2 regions of the Streptomyces sp. NBC_00690 genome follow, and region 1 is predicted to be linked to the other one. Evidence: predicted binding sites of a transcription regulator. Region 1 holds the regulator's gene; the other holds the start of a gene.
What was found. Region 1 encodes HrcA, which represses chaperone genes, less so after heat shock. Its sites were predicted from a motif close to TTNGCACTCNGNNNNNCNGAGTGCNAA; they were not measured.
Positions count from the first base shown of each region.

Region 2: the regulator HrcA is predicted to act here: its motif matches at 2,278-2,304, upstream of groES (co-chaperone GroES).

Region 1 covers NZ_CP109009.1:2,954,382-2,962,209, forward strand. Annotated here, with positions in the region: gene OID54_RS13060 (S41 family peptidase) at 1-1,355, opposite strand, end outside; gene OID54_RS13065 (hypothetical protein) at 1,654-2,190, opposite strand; gene OID54_RS13070 (16S rRNA (uracil(1498)-N(3))-methyltransferase) at 2,338-3,081, opposite strand; gene OID54_RS13075 (nitronate monooxygenase) at 3,078-4,151, opposite strand; gene dnaJ (molecular chaperone DnaJ) at 4,460-5,596, opposite strand; gene hrcA (heat-inducible transcriptional repressor HrcA) at 5,597-6,622, opposite strand; gene OID54_RS13090 (MBL fold metallo-hydrolase) at 6,799-7,524, shown strand; gene OID54_RS13095 (DUF3097 domain-containing protein) at 7,535-7,828, shown strand, end outside.
Region 2 covers NZ_CP109009.1:5,229,426-5,237,253, reverse strand. Annotated here, with positions in the region: gene groL (chaperonin GroEL) at 64-1,689, opposite strand; gene groES (co-chaperone GroES) at 1,822-2,130, opposite strand; gene OID54_RS22970 (polysaccharide deacetylase family protein) at 2,671-3,645, opposite strand; gene OID54_RS22965 (class I SAM-dependent methyltransferase) at 3,898-5,013, shown strand; gene OID54_RS22960 (hypothetical protein) at 5,113-5,466, shown strand; gene OID54_RS22955 (RNA polymerase sigma factor) at 5,532-6,782, opposite strand; gene OID54_RS22950 (YciI family protein) at 6,829-7,185, opposite strand; gene OID54_RS22945 (MFS transporter) at 7,279-7,828, opposite strand, start outside.

The DNA.
Region 1 (7,828 bases):
GCAGGTCCGGCATGGGACCAGGCGAGCCAACCGGAGTCGGGCGAGAAGGTGAGACCGGTGGCCTCGCCGTCGGCGCTGCGGTCGACCTCGCGCACCTCCCCCGACTCCCGCTCGACCAGCAGGACCCGGCCGTCGTGGGTGGCGACCGCGGCTCGGCTGCCGTCGGGGGCCATGGCCAGGCCCAGCACCCTGCCGAGTTGCCCCGCCGCGAGCCTGCGCGGTGCGACCCCCGGTTGGGCACCGGTCGCCGGCGCGAACTCCAGGGCGTCCTCTCCCTCGGCATCCGTGACCCAGACGACGTGCTCGACGCCGTCGACCCGGAAGTTGCGGGGCAGTCTGGCGCGCACCCCCGGGGTGACGGACAGGGCCCTCGCCGGCCCTTCCCGATGCGTCACCCAGTGGATGCCGCCCCGTACCTCCACGGCGCTCCCGCGGCCGGTGTGGTCGGGCCGTGCGGAGCCCACGTGGTGTTCGGCGTCGATGAGCCGGGGGCGCAGATCGGTGCGTTGACCGCCGAGCTTGATGGTCAGCCGACGGGGTTGCGAGCTCTCGGCGAACACATCGTCGATGAGCCAGAGTTCGCCTGCGGAGCTGTAGACGATACGGGTCCCGTCGGTGGCGGCGTGCCGGGCGTAGAAGCCGCCGAGTGGTGTGTGCCGTCGCAGGTCCGCACCGTCCGGCTGGGCGGAGTAGACGGCTCCGGTGCCTTCGTGGTCGGAGAGGAAGGCGACTCTGCCCTCGGTGTCCCGGGAACCGTCCCCCTTGATCCACAGCGGGTACTCGATGTTGCCGGCCAACTCTTCGAGCAGCCGGACGAACGTTCCGTCTCCGGCCCGGTCGATCCACAACTTCCCTGCCGTGCCGCCCCGGTAGCGCTTCCAGGCGGCGGCCTCTCGCCCCATGGTGGCGGAGAGCAGCAGCACTCCGGGCTCGCCGTGGGCAGCATCGCCCACCAGGCCGTACGGCAGCACGGTCGCCGGTCCGCCGTCCAGCGGAAGGGCTCTGGCCCAGGTGCGACGGGAGGACGCCTGTCCACGCGCGCTGATGGCAAGGACCTCGCCGTCGGGGGTCCAGCCGCGGACGGACGTCTTGTGGTCCCCCCAGTACGTCAACCGGGTCGTCGATCCGCCGTCGACCGGGGCCACGTGGACTTCGGGGGCGCCGTCGCGTCGGGAGGTCCAGGCGATGTGCGCGCCGTCGGGTGAGAAGCGCGGGTGGTCGACCGGTATGTCGTCGGCGCTGACGCGCCAGGCTCGACCGCCGTCGAGCGGGGCGACCCAGACGTCGTCCTCGGCGGTGAAGGCGATCAACTCGCCGTGAATGTGCGGATACCGGAGGTAGGCAGGCTGCGTCACAGGATCACCCTAGGCAGGTGGGGACGTCGAGGTCACGGCTTTGCGGCCAACATCGGCACATGGGTCGGCACCGCCTTCACGCTCACGCAGCGGGAAGCGGTGCAACCCGGTGGCGGACGGCATCCTTCAGCCGGCCGACAGCAGTGTGCGAGCGGGTGGCGCCGGTGGTTCGCACTCGGCCGGGCGGCGCGAGCACGGCGGGCGCGGGTGCGGGTGCATGGGTGCGTACGGGCGCTGGTCTGCGTACGGGCGCGTACGCGTACGCGGGGAGCATCCTCACCCATACGCACGGGCCCGGTCACTCACGGGTCGGTTCGGCGGTGACGGTGACCGTCTCCGTGACCGTGACGGTCGCCCGGGGTCCCCCGTTTGAACGGTCCGGCGGCTCGACGGGACGGGTCGTCCGCGTGGGCTGGGACTCGCAGTCCCCGAGGAACGTCGCCGTGAAGACGACCTTCCCGCTGATCCGCGTCGTGAGATCGCCCCGGATACAGGTGCCCGAACGCTCCTCCGTCACCCGCCCCTTGAGGGTGATCCGCTGGTCGGAGTCGGTTTCCCCCTCGCAGTCGACGGAGGCGAACCCCGACCCCGTCGGTGCGGCAGACCGGCCCTTCTCGCCCAGTTCCGCCGTACAACTGAACCACCCGACCTGGAAGCCGAGTCGTTCCAGGGCGTTCGTGGCCGTACGGTCCGTGGTGATCGCGACGGCGGAGGAGTTGAGCCCGTTGGACACGGGCTCGCACCCGGTCAAAGCGGTCGTGGCGGCGACGACCGCTCCCGTGAGGGCGCACGACACCAGAACGCGCCGGCTCCGCCTATGCGGTGAGACTTCCATGGAGGGCAGGGTGACACCGGGGAGCGGGTGGGAAAAGACTGGTTGCGGCCACAACCCCCCGGATGGACGCCAAGATGACCGATCGTCGGCCTTTTCGCCTCCCACAACTGGCGTAGGCGAACTGCGCCATCGAACCGACCGCGAGCGTCAGGACCAACGCCCCGTGCGGCCCAGGAGCAGCGCCGCCGCCGCCGTACCCGCCGTCGAGGTCCGCAGCACACTGCGTCCCAATCGATAGGGGGACGCACCGGCATCGGCGAAGGCGGCCAACTCCTGCGGGGCGACTCCGCCTTCGGGGCCGACGACCAGCACGATCGACCCTTCGGCCGGCAACGCGACCGTGGCGAGCGGCTGTGCGCCCTCCTCGTGCAGCACCGCGGCGAAGTCGGCATCAGCGAGGAGAGAGGCGACCTGTTTGGTGGTGGCGGCTTCCGCCACCTCCGGGAACCGCAGCCGACGCGACTGCTTCCCGGCTTCCCTGGCCGTCGCCCGCCATTTGGCGAGGGACTTGGCGCCGCGCTCGCCCTTCCATTGGGTGATGCAACGCGCCGCGGCCCACGGAACGATGGCGTCCACACCGGTCTCGGTCATCGTCTCCACGGCCAACTCGCCACGGTCCCCCTTGGGCAGCGCCTGCACCACGGTGATGCGCGTCCGCGGTTCGGGTTCCTCGGGCAGACTCAGCACCTCCACGGTCAGCCGGTCCTTGCCCTCAGTCCCGACGACGAGCCCGGCGGCGCCCCGGCCCAGACCGTCGGTGAGCACGATGTCCTCCCCCGGCTGCAACCGTCGCACGGACACCGCGTGACGGCCCTCCGGACCGTCGAGGACGAGCCGGGCACCGGGCACGAGATCCGCCAGGGAGTCCGTCAGGAACACGGGCGCGGTCAACGGGACTCCTCGGGGTCATGGGCGATGTGGGCCGATTCCAGTTCGGCGGCGAGGACTTCGACGAGTTGCCCGGCGGGCATCTCGCGCGCCAGCCGATGTCCCTGACCGGCCCAGAGCGCCATGCCCTGGGCGTCCCCCGCCTTGGCAGCCGCCTTGCGCAGGTCCCTCGTCAGATAGTGCACCTGTGGATAGGCGGCGGGGGCGTACGGTCCGTGCTCACGCATGAAGCGGTTGACGAGACCGCGTGCGACCCGCCCGGTGAAGGCCCGGGTCAGGTCCGTGCGGGCGAAGAGGGGATTGGTCATCGCCTGCTTGTGCAGGGGGTGCGCACCGGATTCGGGGCAGACGAGGAACGCCGTCCCCAACTGGGCGGCGTTCGCCCCGGCGGCGATCGCCGCGCCGATCTGGCTGCCCCGCATCAATCCGCCGGTGGCGATCACCGGGAGGTCGACGCACTCACGGATCAGGGCGATGAGCGTGAGCAGCCCGATGCCCCCGTGCGAGGCGGCGGGATCGTCGCGGTAGGTGCCCTGGTGGCCACCCGCCTCGATTCCCTGGACGCAGAGCAGATCGGCACCGGCGCGCTCGGCGATACGCGCCTCCTCCGGTGTGGTGACGGTGACGACGGTGACCGTTCCGGCCTTGGCGAACGACTCCAGGACCTCGGCGCTCGGACAGCCGAAGGTGAAGGACACCACCGGTACGGGGTCGTCACGGAGAATGGCGAGTTTGGCCTCGTAGCCGTCGTCACGACTCGAATCGGGGTCACCGAGCGGAGTCTCGTACCAACTCACCTCACCGGCGAGTTGCTGCCGGTAGACCTCGATGGCCGCCGAGTCCACCGTCTTGGGCTGCGGCATGAAGAGATTGACGCCGAAGGGCCGCGAGGTGAGCCCGCGGATCTGTTTGACCTCTTGGTACATGCCGTCCGCGGTCTTGTACCCGGCAGCCAGGAACCCGAGGCCGCCGGCCTCGGACACAGCAGCGGCCAACTGCGGGCAGGATGCACCGCCCGCCATCGGTGCCTGCACGATCGGATACCGGCAGAGATCGGTCAGTACGGAGGACATGTGTGCATCGTGTCATGCCGCTGACGGCCGGCCGAATCGAGCCCGACAGCTCCCCGGAAGGCCCCTTGACGTGCTACGCACCCTCCCTGACCAGATGGTCGGGCAGCTGCGACGAGGGTCGGATCACCTGGTCGGGAAGGTGCCGCGAAAGGGGTCGGGGAGGTGCTCGCAGGGAGGTCGGCGGGTGCTCGCAGGGGCCCGTGGAAGAGGGGCTCTGGATCGCGCCGGAAGGCCGACCCTGCTCTGGTCCGGGACCAATGCGCACACCCCGCGGCGCCGGCCGAAGCTCGGCACCGCGGGGGCATCGCCTAACGCCCGTTGAACGCGTCCTTCAGTCGGGAGAAGAGTCCTTGTTGTCCCGGTTGAAACTGACCGAGCGGGCGCTCCTCACCTCTAAGTTTCGCCAACTCCCGAAGGAGCCTCTCCTGTTCCGCGTCCAACTTGCTCGGCGTCATCACCTCGACGTGCACGATCAGATCGCCCCGACCGCCACCCCTCAAGTGGGTGACGCCCCGGCCGTGCAGCGGGATGGACTGCCCCGACTGGGTCCCCGGCCGGATGTCGATCTCTTCCATCCCGTCGAGCGTCTCCAACGGCACCTTCGTACCGAGCGAGCCCGCCGTCATGGGAATCGTCACCGTGCAGTGCAGATCGTCGCCCCGTCGCTGGAACACCGCATGGGGCACTTCATGGATCTCGACATACAGATCGCCGGCGGGGCCACCGCCCGGGCCTACCTCGCCCTCCCCGGCCAACTGGATGCGGGTGCCGTTGTCGACGCCGGCCGGGATCTTCACGGTCAGCGTGCGACGGGAACGGACCCGACCGTCGCCCGCACACTCCGGGCACGGGGTGGGGACGACCGTGCCGAAGCCCTGGCACTGCGGGCAGGGGCGCGAGGTCATGACCTGGCCCAGGAAGGAGCGGGTGACCTGGGAGACCTCACCGCGCCCACGACACATGTCACAGGTCTGGGCCGAGGTCCCGGGGGCCGCACCCTCGCCCGAACACGTCGTACAGACGACGGCCGTGTCGACCTGGATGTCCTTGGTCGTACCGAAGGCGGCCTCGTTGAGGTCGATCTCCAGCCGGATCATCGCGTCCTGGCCGCGCCGGGTGCGCGAGCGGGGGCCGCGTTGGGACGCCGTACCGAAGAAGGCGTCCATGATGTCCGAGAAGTTTCCGAAGCCGCCGGCACCGAAGCCGGCCGCACCCGCGGCGCCCGCCTGGGACAGGGGGTCACCGCCGAGGTCGTAGACCTGCTTCTTCTGCGGGTCCGACAACACCTCGTAGGCGGCGTTGATCTCCTTGAACCGCTCCTGGGTCTTGGGGTCGGGGTTCACGTCCGGATGGAGCTCACGCGCCAGCCGGCGGAACGCCTTCTTGATCTCGTCCTGCGATGCGTCGCGGCGCACGCCGAGTACGGCGTAGTAGTCCGTGGCCACCTACGACTCCGCCAGGATCTGTCCGACGTAACGTGCCACTGCGCGTACCGCTCCCATCGTTCCGGGGTAGTCCATGCGGGTCGGTCCGACCACGCCGAGTTTGGCGACTGCCTCGTCGCCCGAACCGTAGCCGACGGCGACCACGGAGGTTGAGTTGAGTCCTTCATGGGCGTTCTCATGGCCGATGCGCACCGTCATGCCCATGCCGCCGGACTCCTTGGCCTCACCGAGGAGTTTGAGGAGCACCACATGCTCCTCAAGGGCCTCCAGGACGGGCCTGATCGTCAGCGGGAAGTCATGGCCGAAGCGCGTGAGGTTCGCGGTGCCGCCGATGACCAACCGCTCCTCGGTCTCCTCGACCAGTGTCTCCAACAGGGTCGAGAGCACGGTGGAGACCGCACCCCGGTCCTCCGGGTCGAAGGAGTCGGGGAGGTCCTGGACCAACTGCGGCACATCCGCGAAGCGACGGCCGACGACCCTGCTGTTGAGCCGGGCCCGCAGATCGGCGAGCGGGGTGTCACCGAAGGGAGCCGGACAGTCGACCATGCGCTGCTCGACCCTGCCCGTGTCCGTGATCAACACGAGCATGACCCGTGCGGGTGCGAGCGCCAGCAGCTCCACGTGGCGCACCGTGGAGCGGGTGAGCGAGGGGTACTGCACGACCGCGACCTGACGGGTCAGCTGCGCCAGCAGCCTCACCGTACGGCCGACGACGTCGTCGAGGTCCACAGCGCCGTCCAGGAAGCTCTGGATGGCACGGCGCTCGGCTGACGACAGCGGTTTCACCCCGGCGAGCTTGTCGACGAAGAGGCGGTACCCCTTGTCGGTGGGGATGCGCCCGGCACTGGTGTGCGGCTGGGCGATGTATCCCTCGTCTTCCAGGACCGCCATGTCATTGCGGACGGTGGCCGGTGAAACACCGAGCCTGTGGCGCTCGGTGAGCGCCTTGGAGCCGACGGGCTCCTCGGTACCGACATAGTCCTGGACGATGGCGCGCAGCACTTCGAGTCTGCGTTCACTGAGCATCGCGCACACCTCCAGCTGTGGTCCCACGGTGGTTCTTCGGTCACTGTCTGGCACTCACCAGGTCCGAGTGCCAAGAATCCCCCGTGCCAGTGTACGGCCGTGGGGTACGCCCGTAGCAAGGGCGACCGACCACGCTACCGCGCGCCTTCGCTGGTCGCTGCCAGTAGCGTCCCGGTATGAACGTCTGTTGGGAAGACTTCGGCTGGGAGCGGTTGGCCGACGGGGTGGGGCGACGACGGTTGCCGGGTTGGGACGCGACCTGCGGGCTGGTCGTCGGGAACGAAGGTGTGCTGCTGTACGACAGCGGTTCGACCCTGCGGGAGGGTGCCGAGCTGAGGGCCCAGGCACAGGCGCTGCTGAGCGGTCGCGAGGTGACGCACATCGCACTGAGCCACCCGCACTTCGACCATGTACTGGGGGCCGCCGCCTTTCCCGGGGCCGAGGTGTACGGCACGCGGGGCCTCGATGCCCTCCTGCGCCGGGAGGCGGACGCGCTGCGGGCAGATGCCGTACGGCACGGCGTGGAGCCGCTGGAGGCGGCTGAGGCGGTCGAGGCGCTGGTGAGCCCGGGGCATGCGGTCACCGGACGGCAGACGCTCGATCTGGGCGGAGGGCGCCGGGTGGTGCTCGTCGACGCGGGCCCCGGGCACACCGGTCACGATCTGGCGGTACTGGTGCCGGGGAGCCCCGCCGTGGTGTTCTGCGGCGATCTGGTGGAGGAGTCCGGGGAGCCGCAGGCGGGGCCGGACGCCGTCGGAGCCCCGTGGCCGGCCGCCCTGGACCGGCTGCTGGCGCTCGGCGGCGAGGACGCACGGTACGTGCCGGGGCACGGCGCGGTCGTGGACGCCGCGTTCGTACGTGCCCAGCGCGATGCGCTGGCGGAGCGGTTCGGGGTGTCGTAGCGTCGGCCGAATGCGCAGCTACAGCCCTGATCTGACGCCCCCTTGGAAGAAGTCGGCTCCCGCCAGGGAGGTCGCGGCCGATCCGTCGGACCCCGATCTGGTGGTGGAGGAGGCCGGCACCGGCTTCTGCGGTGCGGTGGTGGGCTGTGAGGCCGGCACGGTGACGCTGGAGGACCGCTTCGGCAAGCGCCGGGTCTTTCCGCTGGCGCCACGGGGGTTTCTGCTGGACGGCGAGGTCGTGACCCTAGTCCGCCCCGGCCCCGGAAGGTCGTCCAAGCCGGTGGTGACCGCTTCCGGTTCCCTG
Region 2 (7,828 bases), 2.3 Mb from region 1:
CTTCCGTACGGGCGGCGCGGCGGCCGGTGAGCCGCTGCGCCGACGTACGGGCTAAGACGTGTTTCAGTGGGAGTGGCCGTGACCGCCGTGGCCGGCGTCGCCCTCGTCATCGGCCGGCTTCTCGACGACCAGGGTCTCGGTCGTGAGCAGCAGTGAGGCGATGGAGGCGGCGTTCTCCAGGGCGGAGCGGGTGACCTTGACCGGGTCGATGACGCCGGCCTTCACCAGGTCGCCGTACTCGCCGGTCGCGGCGTTGAAGCCCTGGCCCGCGTCCAGCTCGGCGACCTTGGAGGTGATGACGTAGCCCTCAAGGCCGGCGTTCTCCGCGATCCAGCGCAGCGGCTCGACAGCGGCACGACGGACGACGGCGACACCGGTGGCCTCGTCGCCCTCCTTGCCGAGGTTATCGGCGAGGACCTTGACCGCGTGGACGAGCGCGGAGCCACCACCGGAGACGATGCCCTCCTCGACCGCGGCGCGGGTCGCGGAGATGGCGTCCTCCAGACGGTGCTTCTTCTCCTTGAGCTCCACCTCGGTGGCTGCACCGACGCGGATCACGCACACGCCGCCGGCCAGCTTGGCGAGGCGCTCCTGGAGCTTCTCGCGGTCCCAGTCGGAGTCCGTGGAGGCGATCTCAGCCTTGATCTGGTTGACGCGACCGACGATGTCGTCGCTGCTACCGGCACCGTCGACGATGGTCGTGTCGTCCTTGGTGATCGTGACGCGGCGGGCGCTGCCCAGCATGTCCAGACCGGCCTGGTCGAGCTTGAGGCCGATCTCTTCGGAGATGACGGTGGCACCGGTGAGGGTGGCCATGTCCTGGAGCATCGCCTTGCGGCGGTCGCCGAAGCCGGGGGCCTTGACGGCCACGGCGTTGAACCGGCCGCGGATCTTGTTGACGATCAGGGTGGAGAGGGCTTCGCCGTCGACGTCCTCGGCGATGACCAGCAGGGGCTTGGAGCCACCCTCCTGGATGACCTTCTCCAGCAGGGGCAGCAGGTCCTGGATGGACGAGATCTTGCCCTGGTTGATCAGGATGTACGGGTCCTCAAGGACGGCCTCCATACGCTCCTGGTCGGTGACCATGTACGGAGAGAGGTAGCCCTTGTCGAAGGCCATGCCCTCGGTGAATTCGAGCTCCAGGCCGAAGGTGTTGGACTCCTCGACGGTGATGACACCGTCCTTGCCGACCTTGTCCATCGCCTCGCCGATCAGCTCACCGACCTGCTGGTCCTGAGCGGAAAGGGCGGCGACGGCGGCGATGTCGGCCTTGTCCTCGATCGGACGGGCGCTGCGCAGGAGCTCATCGGACACGGCCTTGACGGCGGCGTCGATGCCCTTCTTCAGGGAGGCCGGGGAGGCGCCAGCGGCGACGTTGCGCAGGCCCTCGCGGACCAGCGCCTGCGCGAGCACGGTGGCGGTGGTGGTGCCGTCACCCGCGATGTCGTTGGTCTTGGTCGCCACCTCCTTCACCAGCTGGGCGCCGAGGTTCTCGTACGGGTCGTCGAGCTCGACCTCGCGGGCGATCGTGACACCGTCGTTGGTGATGGTGGGGGCGCCGAACTTCTTGTCGATGACGACGTTGCGGCCACGGGGGCCGATCGTCACCTTGACCGTGTCGGCAAGCTTGTTGACGCCGCGCTCGAGGGCGCGACGGGCGTCCTCGTCGAACTTCAGGATCTTCGCCATGGGAGCGTTTCTGTCCTCTTCTGAGACGAACTGCGCCCCTAGCGCCCGGATATGGATGTCAGCGGGGGCCAGGGGCGCAGCTCAATAACAAACGGGGTATGAAGTGTTCCGGGCGCGACCCGGAAACCCGTCCTACTTCTCGACGATGGCGAGCACGTCGCGGGCCGAGAGGACGAGGTACTCCTCGCCGTTGTACTTCACCTCGGTGCCGCCGTACTTGCTGTAAAGCACGACATCGCCGGTGTTGACGTCGAGCGGAAGCCGCTCGCCGTTCTCGAAGCGACCCGGGCCGACCGCAAGGACGACGCCCTCCTGGGGCTTCTCCTTCGCGGTATCCGGGATGACCAGGCCAGAGGCCGTGGTCTGCTCGGCGTCGAGCGGCTGGACCACAATGCGGTCCTCAAGCGGCTTGATGGCAACCTTGGAGCTGGTGGTCGTCACGATCCGACCTCCCCCTTCGGAGATCTCACGGGGTTAACTGATCTTGGGTGGCGACCAGATCGATCCGTCGTCGCGGGTGCCGGACCTGCCTGTCGCTGTGCTGGCACTCTCCAGTGGGGAGTGCCAGACCCGAGACTATGACTGCGATTAGCACTCGGTCAAGCGGAGTGCCAATGCTGGCGGGTCCGATGTGGCCGTTCAACCATCGTCGACCAGCACGCTTCTCTCAATATTGCCTGGTCAAAGGCGTCTTGGATCGATCACCGAAAGTTCGGCAACAGGAATTCGCCAACACGTCACACCTGCGGATGACACCACTCCGAGGGGTGGATCGGCCCTGCGGGAAGCTCGTACGACAAGGAGCACCGGATGGCCACGGTCCGGTGCGGGGTCGGAGATCTGGCGGTCGGACGACCCTGCGGGCATCCGGCCAGGAAGGCCGTGCGGCCCGGCGCGAGGGCAGGCCGCCGGGAATGCCACACCACGCGAAGCACTCCGGCGCACGGACCCGGGCAGTGCTGGAACGATCCCTCACCCCGATCAGACGTAGTCCTCCAGGCGAGCCACCGCGTACCCCTTCTCGGTCACGGTCTTCATCACCTGCCGGATCATGTCGGTCATCGTGCCGTTCCAGTCCTTCCGGCCCCGGAAGTGCGTGAGGATGATGTCGCCGGGATGCAGGTCCCGGTCCCATTCGCGCCACTCCATCCGATCGGGAAACGCCTCCGCCGCCCAGAGCGGCACCGCAGCGACCCCACACGCCTGCGCGGCCCGCAGGGTGTCCTGGTTGTAGTTGCCGTACGGCGGCCGGAAGAGCTGCGGGCGCTTGCCGTACAGCTTGTGCAAATTGTCCTGCTGGCCGCAGATCTCGCGCTTCTGCGCCGTGTAGGACAGCCCGGGCATGTAGCGGTGGTTGAGGGTGTGGTTGTGGAGCGCGACCCCGCGGTCGCGCATCTGACGGAAGTAGCCGTAGTTGTCATTGATCACGTAGTCGCTGAGGAAGGCGCTGTACGGGATCTGGAGCTCACTCATCATCCGGAGGAGCTCGGGGTCCTTCTCCGTACCGTCGTCGATGGTCAGGAAGACCACCCTCTCCGTCACCGGCACCGTGGTGAAGACCGGTGGCAGCGACTCGCCGTCCTCGACCTCGAAGCCCTTGCGGGTGGTGAGCTCCGGCTTGGTCGCGGGTGGTGCGGGGGCGACGAGCGGGGTGCGGGCGAGACCCCACCTCTTGGCGGCGGCCACCCGGGCGACCCGGGCACGTTCGGCCTTCTCGGCCGCCTTCGCCTTCTTGGCCTGCCGGGCTCTCGCGGCCTGGGCAGCCTGCTGGGCCTTCTCCGCCTTCTCGGGGAGTGCACCCGCCGCACCGGCCGCCTCCTTCGCCGGCTGCCCCGGGCGCGCTGCGCTGCGTTCATCGGCGGCCCCGGCACACGCCGAGCCGAGGAGGGCAACGATCAGCGCAACGCCGATCGTCCGCCCCGTACGGAACCGCCCTCTGCGTCTGCGTGTCGACACCTGGCCGAGAATGCCTCCTGCCCCACTGGCGCGCCCATCGGGAATCTCACCACCCAGCTCGGTGATTTTGAGGAGATTCTTTACGTTTTGTCGGTTTAGCTGCATGGCGCTGGATACTGTCAGCCACCCTCCGCACGACCACGCCGACACCGCCGGCGACCCCGACCCGTCCCCCACCTGGCCCACAATGGGCCGGTGAACGACCTCTCCTCACTCTCCGCACTCCTCACGGACGAGGGCCAAGCGCTGCTCATGGAGCTGCGCGACCACTCCCCCGCCCAGGAGTTGGCGATCGCCACCCGGCTGCGCCGCGAGCACCCGCCCGAACTGGTCTCGGCAGCACTCGGGCAGGCACGGCTGCGGCAGCGGGCGGTCGCGAAGTTCGGAGCCGAGGACGCCTACCGGATGTACTTCACGCCGAACGGAGTCGAACAGGCGACCCGTCGATCGGTCGCCGAGTACCGTGCCGCCCGCTTCTCCGCACTGGGCGTCGGTAGCGTGGCCGACCTCTGCAGCGGGATCGGCGGCGATGCCATCGCCCTGGCCCGCGCCGGCGTACGAGTGCTGGCCGTGGACCATGACCCGCTCACCGCGGCGACCGCCCGGGCCAATGCGCAGGCACTCGGCCTGTCCGAGTTCATCGAGGTCCGCTGCGCCGACGTCATGGAGACGGACACCGGCCCCTACGACGCGGTCTTCGTCGATCCGGCCCGCAGGGGCGGCCGGGGCAGGATCTTCGACCCGGAGGCGTACTCACCGCCGCTGTCCTGGGCGATCGAAGCGGCCCGTACGCGCCCCCACGCCGCCCTCAAGATCGCACCCGGCATCCCCCACGAGCTGGTGCCCCCGGACTTCTCGGCCGAGTGGATCTCGGACGAGAAGGACGTGAAGGAGGCCGTGCTCTGGCACGGCGGCCCTGCCACGCCCCGCATCACCGCCACCCTGCTGCCCGGCCCCCACGCCCTGCCCTCAAACGAACTGCCCGACCCGCCCGTACGCCCGGTGGGCCGCTATCTGTACGAACCGGACGGCGCGGTCGTGCGCGCCCATCTCGTCGCCGAGGTGGCCGAGGCATTGGACGGCGGTCTGATCGACGCGACCATCGCGTACATCACCTCGAACGAACTGCGCCCCACCCCGTTCGCCACGGCCTACGAGGTCACCGATGTCCTGCCGTTCAGCCTGAAGAAGCTCAAGGCCCTGCTGCGGAGCCGGAACGTCGGAATCCTCACGGTCAAGAAGCGCGGATCAGCCGTGGAACCGGAGGAACTGCGCCGCCGGGTGAAACCCCAGGGACCGAACGCGGCAACGGTGTTCCTGACCCGCGTCAACGGCGCCCCCTCGATGCTGATCGGGCACCCGGCTTAGGGAGCACCGGTCTCGGCGAAGGTGTTCGGTACGTCAGTCGAGGATGATGGCGGGGTGTTGGTCAACGTAGAGGCAGTACAGCCTGCCCCGGCGGGGTCCATGTCCGTCCGAGTGCACTCGGCGGTGGGCACCGTTGTGGCCCTATGGCAGGGGCCCCTTGAGGCAGTGGGGCAAGAGCACCGGGTCGAGTGGACCGTGGCTGAGGACATCGCCTGGGCGGTGAATGCCTGGCCAAGTGCCTCTGGTGTATCCGAACTGCGGGAAGACGGCGATCGCATCGTTTGCCGTGGGCAGCTGAGCCTCTTCGAGGACGGAGGTGCTGCCCTGGACGTGGGTGGCACGCAGATCCTGTTCGATCTTGCCGACCCGCAACTGCCGGACGGTGCCGATGGATCGTGGGTCGTGCTTCGTGCGGCACAGGACCATGTCACCGTCTGGCCCTGCGGCGTCTGATTGCTGGCGGGCGGTCAGGTCCCGTGCCAGTTCGGGGGATGACCCGTGTCATGCCCTCCCGACCGTCAGCCCTGCTCCCGTTCCGTAGCCATCGCCGCTCGGGTCAGTAGCAGGTCCCGTTCCCTCTCGTTGCGGGTCAGGGCAGCCGCCCGGTGGAACTCTTCCCGAGCCTCGGTGGAGCGACCCAAGCGGGCCAGCAGGTCGCCCCGTACGCTCGGCAGGAGGTGGTACTCCTTCAGCGCGGGCTCGGTGGCCAGGGCGTCCACCAGGGCCAGGCCCGCTTCCGGGCCTTCGGCCATCGAGACGGCGACCGCCCTGTTCAACTCGACCACCGGGGACGGGACGAGCGCCGCGAGTTGCCCATAGAGCGTGGCGACCGTCGCCCAGTCCGTGTCCTCGTAGTGGATCGCCCGGGCGTGGCAGGCCGCGATGGCCGCCTGGAGCATGTACGGCCCCGGGGGCGCGCCCAGCGCACTGGCCCTGGCCAGGGCGGAGAAGCCGCGGTGGATGAGCAACCGGTCCCAGCGGGTGCGCACCTGGTCGGCGAGGAGGACCGGGGCACCGTCCGGGCCGACCCTCGCGCCCATGCGTGACGCCTGGATCTCCAGCAGGGCGGCCAGCCCGTGCACTTCTGACTCCTGGGGCATCAGACCCGCCAGTACGCGGGCCAGCCGCAGGGCGTCCTCGGCGAGGCCGGGGCGTATCCAGTCGTCGCCCGTGGTGGCCGCATAGCCCTCGTTGAAGATCAGGTAGATGACTTCCAGTACGGAACCGAGACGGGCGACACGGTCCGTCCCGTACGGCACCTCGAACGCGACGCCCTCCTTGGCCAGCGCTCGTTTGGCCCGGACGATGCGTTGGGCGACCGTCGCCTCGGAGGTGAGGAATGCCCGGGCGATCTCCTCGGTGGTGAGCCCGCCGAGGAGTCTGAGGGTCAGTGCGATCCGGGCGTCCGTGGACAGGACCGGATGGCAGGCGGTGAAGATCAGCCGCAGGAGGTCGTCGTCGATGTCACCCGGCCCCGACACCTCGGGCGGCGGTACGTCCTCCAGGCTGCGCCCGACCTCGGCCAGTTTGCGGGCGTAGTTCTCTTTGCGGCGGACGAGGTCGATCGCCCGGTGCTTGGCCGTGGCCATGAGCCAGGCGCCCGGGTTGTCCGGGATACCTGACTCGGGCCACTTCTCCAGCGCTGCGACCAGGGCGTCCTGGGCGATCTCCTCGGCGATGCCGACGTCCCGAACGATCCGGGCGACACCGGCGATGATGCGCGCCGACTCGATCCTGAACACCGCTTCCACCGCGCCCGTTACCGTCACCGCCTCATCACAACAGCAGGGGCAGGGACGGGCAAGCGCCGATGGATCAGTTCTCCGCGATCTGCCGGATCTCAGCGGTGACGGTCCACACGTCATCGTGTGTCTGGAGGAAACGCTTGGTCCACTCGATCGCCTCGGCCTTGTCCTTGGCCTGGATGATGGAGTAGCCGCCGACGACCTCCTTGCTCTCCGTGAAGGGGCCGTCGGTGTGGCTGAGCTTGCCACCGGACCAGGTGACCTTGGTGCCGTCGGCGCTGGGGGTGAGCCCTGCGGTGTCCAACATGACTCCCGCCTTGGTGATCTCCTCCAGAAGCGCGCCCATGCGCTCCCCCATCTCCGGACTGTGACCCTCGGCCGGGATGTTGTTCTCGTCGATGCGGATCATCGTCAAAAAGCGCGGCATGGTGGCTCCTCGGTTCTTCCGGGTCGGCGACGGGGTCGTTTCCCCGCCGCTCACCCCTATGTCGAACGGGAGCCGGCAGGATCGACACCGCTCTCAGAATTCTTCTGAATTCTTCTGAGCATCGTGCCGACCGGCCACCGGAGCCATCGGATCGCCGGCTTCCGGTACCGGGTCACGATGGACGGCCGCGATCGGATCGGCCGCCGTGGCAGCTATGGGAGCCGTGGCAGCCGTCAGATCTTCGGTCTGAGCGGATGGGTCGGTCGTCGCGGTGGGTCGGTCATGCGCCGGAAGCAGTGCCATCGCCGCCACACATGCCAGCGCCATCAGTCCGGCGCACACCCAGTAGGCCGCTCGATAGCCCTCGGCGAGTGCCGCCGGCGTACTGCTTCCCGCACTGATGGACGCGGCGACCGTCACCAAGATCGCCAGCCCGAGCGAGCCACCGATCTGGCGTGAGCTGTTGAGCAGCCCCGACGCCATGCCCGCCTCCGACGGCACCACGTCCTTGGTGGCCGCCGTGCCCAGTGGGATGAAGCAGAGCCCGATGCCCACGCTGCCCAGCAGCGACGGCCCAAGGATGGAGTACGCGAAACTCCCATCCGGGATGGCGGTGACGGCGAACAGCACTATCCCCGCCGCA